Hydrogenovibrio crunogenus: one gene and its partner. The protein of the gene in region 1 binds, or shares a complex with, the protein of each later gene. Links are inferred from orthologs where the notes say so. Each region holds a gene or a part of one and is shown in the gene's direction. Other genes may lie near its edges.

Region 1 (5,290 bases):
ATTGATCAACGAGTTCAAATTTGAAAGCGTGGATTCTACTGATTTTTTGATGGTTTGTCTAGTTTTTTTGTTAGAATGCCAACTCTTTTATAAAAGAGTCTGGTGCCGTTGATTATATCGATTAATAGGGCTTAGAGAAATTTTTTCTATTCAGTTTAAAAACAGCTTTGCTTGGGTTGGGAAAACAGTAGTTTCATGTCATTAAAAAAACAAATTCAGTCAATCCTTGGAAAAGACGGGCAACTCTCTCAAAATACACCAGACTATGAAGTGCGCCACGCCCAAGTCGAGATGGCAGAAACCGTTGCTGATGTGATTGAAGAAAGCCAAACACTCCTTGCAGAAGCCGGTACTGGAACTGGGAAAACCTTTGCTTATCTCATTCCTGCATTACTGTCAGGCAAAAAAGTCATCGTATCAACCGCCACAAAGACATTGCAAGATCAATTATTAAGTAAAGACATTCCTCTTTTGATGGATATTTGTAATGCAAAAGGCACGGCCAAGATTTTAAAAGGGCGTGAAAATTATATTTGTCCTCAACGTTTAGAAATTGCCGAAACGGCAGAGCAAAATACCAAAGAAGTCTGGCGAAAGTTGTCACTGATTCATGATTGGCAGGAAAAAACACTGGTTGGTGATAAATCGGAACTCACGTCATTGGATGAAAATGATCCGCTATGGAGTCGAGTTTGCGCGCGCATGGAGTTTTGTCAGGCAAATGAATGTACAGGTGATAATGGCTGTTTTTACCCTGGCGTAAAACAACAAGCCACAGATGCAGAAATCTTAATCGTGAATCACCATTTATTCTGTGCTGACTTAGCATTAAGAGAGCAGGGGTTCGGTGAAATTTTGCCAGAAGCCGATATTTATATTTTTGATGAGGCGCATCAACTTCCAGATATAGCAGCCCAGTTTTTAGGGTTTAGTGTGAGTCGATTTCAGTTAGACGAATTGGTCAGAGATGTTCGGTTGGCTTATAAAAAAGAATCGCCAGAAAGCATTGAGCTATCGGATCAAGCAAAAGCAGTGGAAGACAAAGTCCGCATTTTTAATGAAGCATTAGGCAAATGGGAAAAGCGTTGGACTTGGGAGAGTTTTTCTGAGGCCAAAACCGGTCATAAAACACTTGAGCACTTGCGGAACCAACTGTCGTTATTGGCTGACGTGATTAAACCTCTTACTGATCGAGGCAAGTTGTTGTCGGCTTTGTACAAAAGAACGCAGGAATTTGAAAAACAAATTGAGACCTGGTTAAAGGCTTCCTCAGAAAATCAAATACGCTGGATAGAATCTTCACAAGCAAGATTTAAACTCAATCTTACGCCATTAAGTGTTGCTGCACCATTTAGCCGACAGCGTGATGCATTGGGCGGGGCCTGGGTTTTTACTTCAGCCACGCTCAGTGTGAATCAAAGTTTTGATTATTTTGCTCATCGCCTGGGCTTAGAATCTGCGCGCACCCATCAATGGGAGAGTCCTTTTGATTATGATCAACAAGCAGTCATTTATCATCCAATCGGTCTGCCGGATCCAAAACACCCTGATTACATTAAGATCTGTTTAAGAGCGGCTTGGCCGTTATTGCTTACCAGTCAAGGAAGAGCATTTTTATTGTTTACCAGTCATAAGGCATTACAAGAAGCGAAAGTCATTCTTTCTCAGCACTGGGAAGGAACTTTGATGGTTCAGGGAGATGGCCCGAAAACGACGTTGCTTGCGCGATTTAAAGAAACAGATAATGCGATCTTATTAGGTACCAGCAGTTTCTGGGAAGGAGTGGATGTGAAAGGAGATGCATTAAAACTGGTTTTAATCGATCGAATCCCATTTATTCCACCAGATGATCCAGTCGTACAAGCAAGAGAATCTTTTTTGAAACAAAAGGGATTGAGTGGTTTCTTTAATTTTCAAATTCCCGAGGCAACGATTGCCCTTAAGCAAGGAGTTGGTCGATTGATAAGAGATTCATCCGACAAAGGGGTGTTGATGTTGTGTGACCCACGGTTGACTCAAAAATCGTATGGTAAGATTATTACTAATAGCTTTCCGAGTTTTAAATGGGTTTATGATGTGAACGAAGCAAAAGAGAAATTATTATGAATGTACTAGCAGTTGAGTCGTCGACGAAAGCGTGCTCGGTTTGCTTGAAGCTGGGTGATAAAGTCTATGTTGAATTTGAAATGGCACCACAGCGTCATGCTAACTTAATGCTTCCGATGGTTGAAAAGGTGTTAAATCAATCTGGTGTCACGCCTGACCACATTCATGCCTTGGCTTTCAGTGAAGGACCTGGTGCCTTTACGGGAATTCGAATTGCAGCAGGGGTGACACAGGGGCTTGCGTTAGGATGGGAAAAGCCAGTGCTTTCTGTTTCAACTTTGGAAGCACTGGCCTGGCAGGCTTATAAGGAGACGCACCAGACGGAGTGGCTTGCCTGCCTAGATGCACGAATGAAAGAAATTTACGTGCAATCCTGTCATATAGAAGCGGGGCAGTTAATGTCAACACAGGCACAACTGCTTTCTCAAGAACAGTTACTTGAAACTTTAAAAAACAGTGCTATAAAAAATGGTGTGGGAGATATCGATACGGAATATCCCGACGTGGTAAGTGTGTTTGAAACCTGGCAAAGTGCTTATCCTTCAGCAGAAGCAATTGCTGATATTACTCAGCAGCGTTTAGGTCAAGCAAAAATGCTTGACGAAGAGATTCCTTTGCCTGTTTACCTGCGAAACGATGTTGCTGATAAACCGGCGGCCATGAAATAATTTAAATTGCCTGTTTTTTAAGCAATAGAGGTGATGTGTAAGACTTTATTCAGTTTTTTGTTTTTGTTGAAATGTTGCACACATAATTATCCACAACTTCTGTGTATAGATTGCAGGAGCACTTTAGAGGATAATGGCATTGTTTGATTTTAGTTAAATAGACCGTGATACGGGCTTTGGAGCGTTGTTTTGAAAAGATTGATTAAACTGTTTTTTATAACGGTGTGCTTTAGTGCAATGTCAACTGCTTGGGCAGTTAATAACATGATGTCTCACCAATTTAAAGTAGGGGATACCGTTCTAGTCGGTTTTCCTGCAACGAATATTAAAGATGACGCCTATATCATCGGTGTTGTTCAAAAAATTACGCCGAAAGGCAATTATCAGATTACCGTCAGAGATTTTGTTGAAGGGCATGATTATGGGTTGTCTTGTGTTCCGATTGCAGTTGATTCAGCGGGAAATGAAACGGGTCAATCTGGCTGGGAAATGTGGGATAACACTAAGCAGTTGACCTCTAATGGCTTGCAATATATCGTGCCTGCCGATAAGGTGGTCAAGTTAGCCAAAGGTCAAATGAACTTTATCGATCGTTATAATGTTTACATCACTTACTCCCGTTGGAAATCGAATGTGCCGGTCATGTCAATTGATCGTTTAGAAAGTGCTGAGGCAGAAGCCAGATATGCAAACATTTCTGGAATGATTCCCGCTTTTGAGATTGCCAAACTGGATCGTGCCAGCTATTTTGATTCAAGTAATGGCCGTCCTTACTGGCCTTATGAAAGCGTGCCGCATTTAATCAAATTGATGGATCATGTGATTGCTTTACTGGATAGTCGACCTGAGCTTAATGAGCTTTGGAGAGCGAAAAAAAGAGATTGGGCAAAAATTAATCAAAGTATGGAAACGTACTTTCTAATTGATGCCATTGATAAAGCGGTTGATGATGCTTATTTTCTATTAAATGAAGAGGGGATTGAAAAAGCTGATTCAAAGGCACTTAAGCGCTTAAAAGAACAGCTTAAGTACCTAGGCAAAATACAGTAAATATTTTTGTTGGTTACTTAGAAAATTGATAATAGGTTTTGTTTAAGTAATCAACCACTTCTTCACGTTCCTCATCAAACCAACCAACATTTAAATTCTGGTCGCAGTAAGCGACCGCTTTCTGAAGATCCTTATAATTGTTCGGCGCCATTTTTTTCAGGTTGGGTTTGTTGTATCCAAGCGTGCTGTGGCACTTCATGCAGTTTGCTTCATCATGTAATACCTTACCAGGATGTACTTCTGCTAAAACGGTCAAGGGAGAGCATAAAATTGTGGTTAATACGGTTTTGTGAACGAGCTTCATTGGGGTTTCCTCCATCATATAACTATGAATTAAATCGGACTTACAATTAATGAATACTACTAATAATCTATTTCATTTTACTGCTTTAAGAAATAAATCTATATAAATGTTTTTATAGGAATTTAGAATGATTTTATATCTCATATTTTTCGTGTGACTTTAAGGTTTTTGAATCGTTTTTGAAGTGAAAAAATAGCCAGGTCTGGGTGTTATTCTTAAAAAAATCACTCAAAGATGGGATTAAACAACCGAATGATATAAAGTCAGATAAAATACGCGGTTAATATCACATATTCAAAGGACGGAACATGGTAGAACAAACGTTTATTAAAGGTAAGGATGCGTGCTTAGAGGATTCCATTAATAAAATGCAAACCTTACTAGGCAAGGCAGGGTTTGATATTGAAGAGGCTTCTTGGTTAAACCCAGTTCCGAATGTTTATTCTGTTCATATTCGAGACAAAAATTGTCCAGCTTTGTTTACCAATGGTAAAGGTGCCAGTCGAAAAGCCACTTTGGCTAGTGCTTTAGGTGAGTTTTTCGAACGTTTAGAAACAAATTACTTCTTTTCCGATTTTTATTTGGAGGAAACTCTGGTAAATGAGCAGGGTGAGTTTTCATGGGATGAAAAGGGGTTGTACTTCCCAAATGAAAAATCATTCGAGCTGTCAGAATTTCGCCAGTGCTTAAGTCCTGATTTATGGGAAATTTATGATCCTGAAGAAGAGATGGTTGCAGAAGATTTATTGAGTTTAAATGATGCTTCATCAAAAATTCGTTGTTTGCCTTTAACGAATGCTTCTACTCTTGATACCGTCTATTTTCCGATGAACTTGTTCAGTAACTTGTATGCCAGTAATGGTTTGAGTGCAGGTAATACACCTGAAGAAGCGCTTGTCCAAGGGTTGTCAGAGGTTTTTGAGCGCTGGGTGAAGCGGCAGATTTTGACAGAAAATTTATGTTTGCCTGAAGTGCCAGAAGCGGTGGTGCAGCGTTATCCCACGGTTGTTAAAGCAAGAAAAGCGTTGCAAGAACAAGGAATCGACGTCTCCATTCGAGACAGCTCTTTAGGGGGGCAATTTCCTGTAATGAATGTCACTTTGTTTGAGCAGAAAACCGGTCGTTGTTTTGCTTCCTTTGGCGCGCATCCTATTTTTGAAGT
Region 2 (4,065 bases), 610 kb from region 1 along the record:
TCTTTGTATTAGCTTAATTTTGCCTTAATCAGTTTACTGACTTCTGCCATATCGGCACGACCTTGCATCTTTGGCTTTAACAGCCCCATGACTTTCCCCATATCCTGCATGGAGGATGCTGAAACGTCTGAAATCGCTTCATCCACTAATTGCGAAACCTCTGCTTCTGTTAGTGGTTGTGGCAAGAAGTCTTGAATAATCTTCATTTCTAAAGCTTCTTGCTCAGCCAGCTCTGGTCGGCCTGCTTCTTCGTATTGCTGCAAAGAATCGCGACGTTGCTTCAACATTTTATCTAAAATTGGCAACACTTCCGCGTCATCTTCAAGCGTGGTCTGATTATCAATTTCCACTTGCTTGATTGCAGCCTGCATTGAACGAATTACCGCTAGGCGCTCTTTCTCTTTTGCCTTCATGGCAATCTTCATTTCTGAAGTCAGACGGGCTTTTAATTCACTTGACATTGATTGACCTTTTATCCAGTCAAACTTAGTACATACGAGTCGTACGACGGTTTTCACGCGACAAACGTTTTGCTAAACGCTTAACGGCTGCCGCTTTCATACGCTTTCTAGCCCAAGTTGGCTTTTCATAGAACTCACGCTTACGTGACTCTGTTAACACACCTGCTTTTTCGCAAGCACGCTTGAAACGACGTAGTGCAACGTCAAATGGTTCTGTATCTCTTACTTTTACGCTTGGCATAATATACTCTTTCTTTAAAATTCGTTTTATGACTTTCAATAGGGAAAATCGGGAAAACGCGAATTATAAAATTAAGTGCCTTGTTTTGCAAACAAAACTTCAGACATTTCTTGAGTTTTTGTTAAAATCGTTAACCTTTCTTAAGTACTCGACACTCAATAGGCTCTAGTAAAACGATTTTATGCAGACAACTCATTCGAATCCGTCATCTCCTTCCTTAACGCTTGGCATTGAAACGTCTTGTGATGAAACTGGAATAGCATTATACCATTCTGAAAAAGGATTAATTGCACACACGCTTTACAGCCAGATAAAACTTCATGCGGAGTATGGCGGTGTGGTGCCGGAACTGGCTTCTCGTGATCACATTCGAAAGATCACCCCGTTGATTCAGGAAACGTTGAAAAAGGGTCAGGTCAGCGCGAAAGACATTACCGGCATTGCCTATACGGCGGGACCGGGGCTAATGGGTGCCCTGCTTTCAGGTGCATCGGTGGCTCGCAGCCTGGCGTTTGCCTGGCAAATTCCAGCCATTGCCATTCATCATATGGAAGGCCATTTACTGGCGCCGATGTTGGAAGAAACCCAGCCGGAATTTCCATTTGTCTGTCTGTTGGTGTCTGGCGGTCACACAATGATTATTCGAGTGGACGGCATTGGGCGTTATAAATTACTCGGCGACACCTTAGATGATGCCGCAGGTGAAGCGTTTGATAAAACCGCTAAAATGCTTGGTTTGGGCTACCCGGGCGGACCTGAAGTGTCCAAACTGGCGTTGCAAGGCCAAACCGATCGTTATAAATTTCCACGTCCGATGGTGGATCGCCCTGGCTTGGACATGAGTTTCAGTGGTTTGAAAACTTTTACCCTCAACACATGGCTAAAAGCAAAAGAGAGCGGTGATGATTCTGAACAAACCAAAGCCGACATTTGCCGTGCGTTTGAAGTGGCGGTGGCCGATACGTTGAGCATTAAATGCAAGCGTGCTTTAGAACAGGAAGGGTTGAACCGTTTGGTGGTGTCCGGCGGCGTCAGTGCGAATCGTGAAATTCGAGCGAAGCTGGATGCGTTAATGGCGAAACGAAAAGGCAGCGCTTTTTACCCAAGGCTTGAATTCTGTACCGACAACGGTGCGATGATTGCCTATGCCGGGTCAAAACGATTAGACGCCGGGCAATCTTCTGATTTAAATTTTGCCTGCCAACCTCGCTGGGATTTGGAATCACTGGAGCCGATAGACCCCATTGAAGTGGCTTAACGCCTTCCAACTCTTACAAACAAAAAACGACCAGGCCTGGTCGTTTTAACCTTTAGCTTCCTCAAAACGTCTCTTTTCTTGATGATTTAATGCCGCAGAGCGAATAAGTGCAACAAACACCGCCAATAACAACCCTAAAACGATAGCAACTGCGATAATCAATTTTCCTTTGGGTTTCACAGGGGCTTCCGGTGTGCTTGGCGACTTAAGTACAAGAAAGGTATCAAATGTAATGGCTTTCAATGCTTTAAGATCATGTAATATCTTTTCTTTTTCAATCTTCAGCATTCTTAAACGCTCTGAATAAGGCAAGTTACTTTGACGATTTTTAAGCTGATCAACACGCGGATTTTGCTTCAAAAGCAATAAATCTGCTTTTAAAGCTGAAATTTGCGGAATAAAGGCGGCTAAATTCTGGCGGCGTTTCAAGCTGTTTATTTCTGCCGATAAGATTTTCGTTCCCATCCAATATCCTTTCATACCAGATTGCGTATTCACATCAACAATCATATTGGACGTATTTTTTGCTTGCATTGTTTTGCCATATTGCCCTGGTTCAATAGGCTCTGTAATACCTAACTTTTGGGCAATCCGCAAGTTTTCATTTAACCGCTGTAATTGATCATCCAAATTTTCTTTTGAATTATCAATCAGCGCTTTGATTTTTTGTTCTATTTGTTCACGCTTTAAAGCATCAGCTTCTTGTATGCGTTCAATTTCTGATTCGATTTCTAAATTAATTTTTTGATTTTCCAGCTGATAGTGAAAACGATTTATTCCTAACACTTCATTTAAATGTGAGGTTAAATCTTGTTTAAGGGCATTAACCGCTTGACGGTTCGCAATTTCTAAAACAAGTGCCAATGCTTTTTGACTGGCTTGTACAGAAGGCAACGACATCGAAAGTTTGGTCTTTTGAAGAACGGATAGCTGCACTTTTTTATTTTGCTCTGGCCATGCCACCTTCAACTTGCCATCATTCAGAAACACTCGCAACTCTGATGCAGAATCAAAATCATATCCTGCATTGGCTAGGAGTTGATTCAACGTTTTTGAGTTAGATAAAACTTGAAATGTATTCTGATTTTGCAAATTCTTTAAGAACTCAACATAAACTGATTCACGATCAATATCTTGGGTGTTCGACAAGCTCTTTAACGATGCGATTTGACTACTATTAGGCAGTGCCACTTCCGCTTCGGATTGATATATTTTTTGTGCGGTAAGTACATAAATCACCGCCAGCAGCAATACAGTCAACACAATTCCGACAATCAACTTTCTTTGCCGAACTAAAGCACGCCACAATTCAAACAAATCAATTTCATCATCTACATGGGCACGATCGGGCGTCGTATTCATTGGCTTCTCCTAACCCATAAGTAGTCAATATTCCATCTTTTTCTGACCTGATATAACACCCCCAGCAGAATCATAAATAAAAACAGACCTGCGTAACTTACATCCCATTGCCAAATTAAATACAACACAAAAATGTGAAATAGGCTCATTGCAATGAACCCTAATTTAGAAGGCAACATTAAAATGGCAGGATAAAAAAACGTCATCACCATACCAAAAGAGCAGACTTTGAGGGAAGGACACTTCAAAAACCAATTCAAAACTTTTTTCCTTAAAAACACGTATTTATAAACAGTCGCTAATTCTACTTTGTTCCTGATTTAGGTACAAGCATTTTGTCTCGATAATAGGAACAAATGAAAACCATTTATTCCCCAGAATCTAAAATATTGTGCCTTTGGTTAAGAAAACAAAGAGAACTAAAAGGACTCACAATGAGAGAAGCGGCCCATTTACTTGGAAAGCCGCATTCTTTTATTGGAAAAATAGAAGTCGGTCAACGACGTTTAGATGTGATTGAATTTATTTGGTATTGTCGCTCCCTTGGGTTCGACCCCATTGAAGGGATACGACAACTCTACACAGAAAAGCACACTTAAAATTTAAATGCGTAAAAAGTTGTTACTGGTTCAGCTTATGACTTTTTAATCAAATCTTCTTCTCCTTTTAGCAATCGCTCGATATTGCTTCGATGACGCCAGAACAAAATAAGGGTCATGATGGCCGTCACCGACACCCAAGCC

Evidence for each region. Proteins that work in one complex are often made in the same cells at the same time.
Region 2: the proteins of tsaB (region 1) and tsaD are in contact, whole or in part, in a solved structure (PDB 4WQ4), measured with the Escherichia coli proteins. The link is inferred for Hydrogenovibrio crunogenus from one-to-one orthologs.

Annotation. Positions count from the first base shown.
Region 1 is NZ_CP032096.1:1,396,234-1,401,523, reverse strand. Bases 939-3,938 are described here. They hold tsaB (tRNA (adenosine(37)-N6)-threonylcarbamoyltransferase complex dimerization subunit type 1 TsaB), read left to right. Parts: upstream 939-2,102; coding sequence 2,103-2,774; downstream 2,775-3,938. Other genes in these bases: GHNINEIG_RS06690 (hypothetical protein), read right to left, coding at 3,838-3,938; GHNINEIG_RS06695 (hypothetical protein), read left to right, coding at 3,012-3,824; GHNINEIG_RS06705 (ATP-dependent DNA helicase), read left to right, coding at 939-2,106. Also shown: more of GHNINEIG_RS06705, read left to right, coding at 196-938; more of GHNINEIG_RS06690, read right to left, coding at 3,939-4,128; 30S ribosomal protein S12 methylthiotransferase accessory factor YcaO, read left to right, coding at 4,437-5,290. UniProt on the Escherichia coli protein: Required for the formation of a threonylcarbamoyl group on adenosine at position 37 (t(6)A37) in tRNAs that read codons beginning with adenine.
Region 2 is NZ_CP032096.1:2,009,558-2,013,622, forward strand. Bases 1-2,921 are described here. They hold tsaD (tRNA (adenosine(37)-N6)-threonylcarbamoyltransferase complex transferase subunit TsaD), read left to right. Parts: upstream 1-883; coding sequence 884-1,960; downstream 1,961-2,921. Other genes in these bases: GHNINEIG_RS09555 (GatB/YqeY domain-containing protein), read right to left, coding at 9-461; rpsU (30S ribosomal protein S21), read right to left, coding at 487-702; GHNINEIG_RS09570 (Wzz/FepE/Etk N-terminal domain-containing protein), read right to left, coding at 2,006-2,921. Outside these bases: more of GHNINEIG_RS09570, read right to left, coding at 2,922-3,322; GHNINEIG_RS09575 (hypothetical protein), read left to right, coding at 3,757-3,921; glycerol-3-phosphate 1-O-acyltransferase PlsY, read right to left, coding at 3,957-4,065.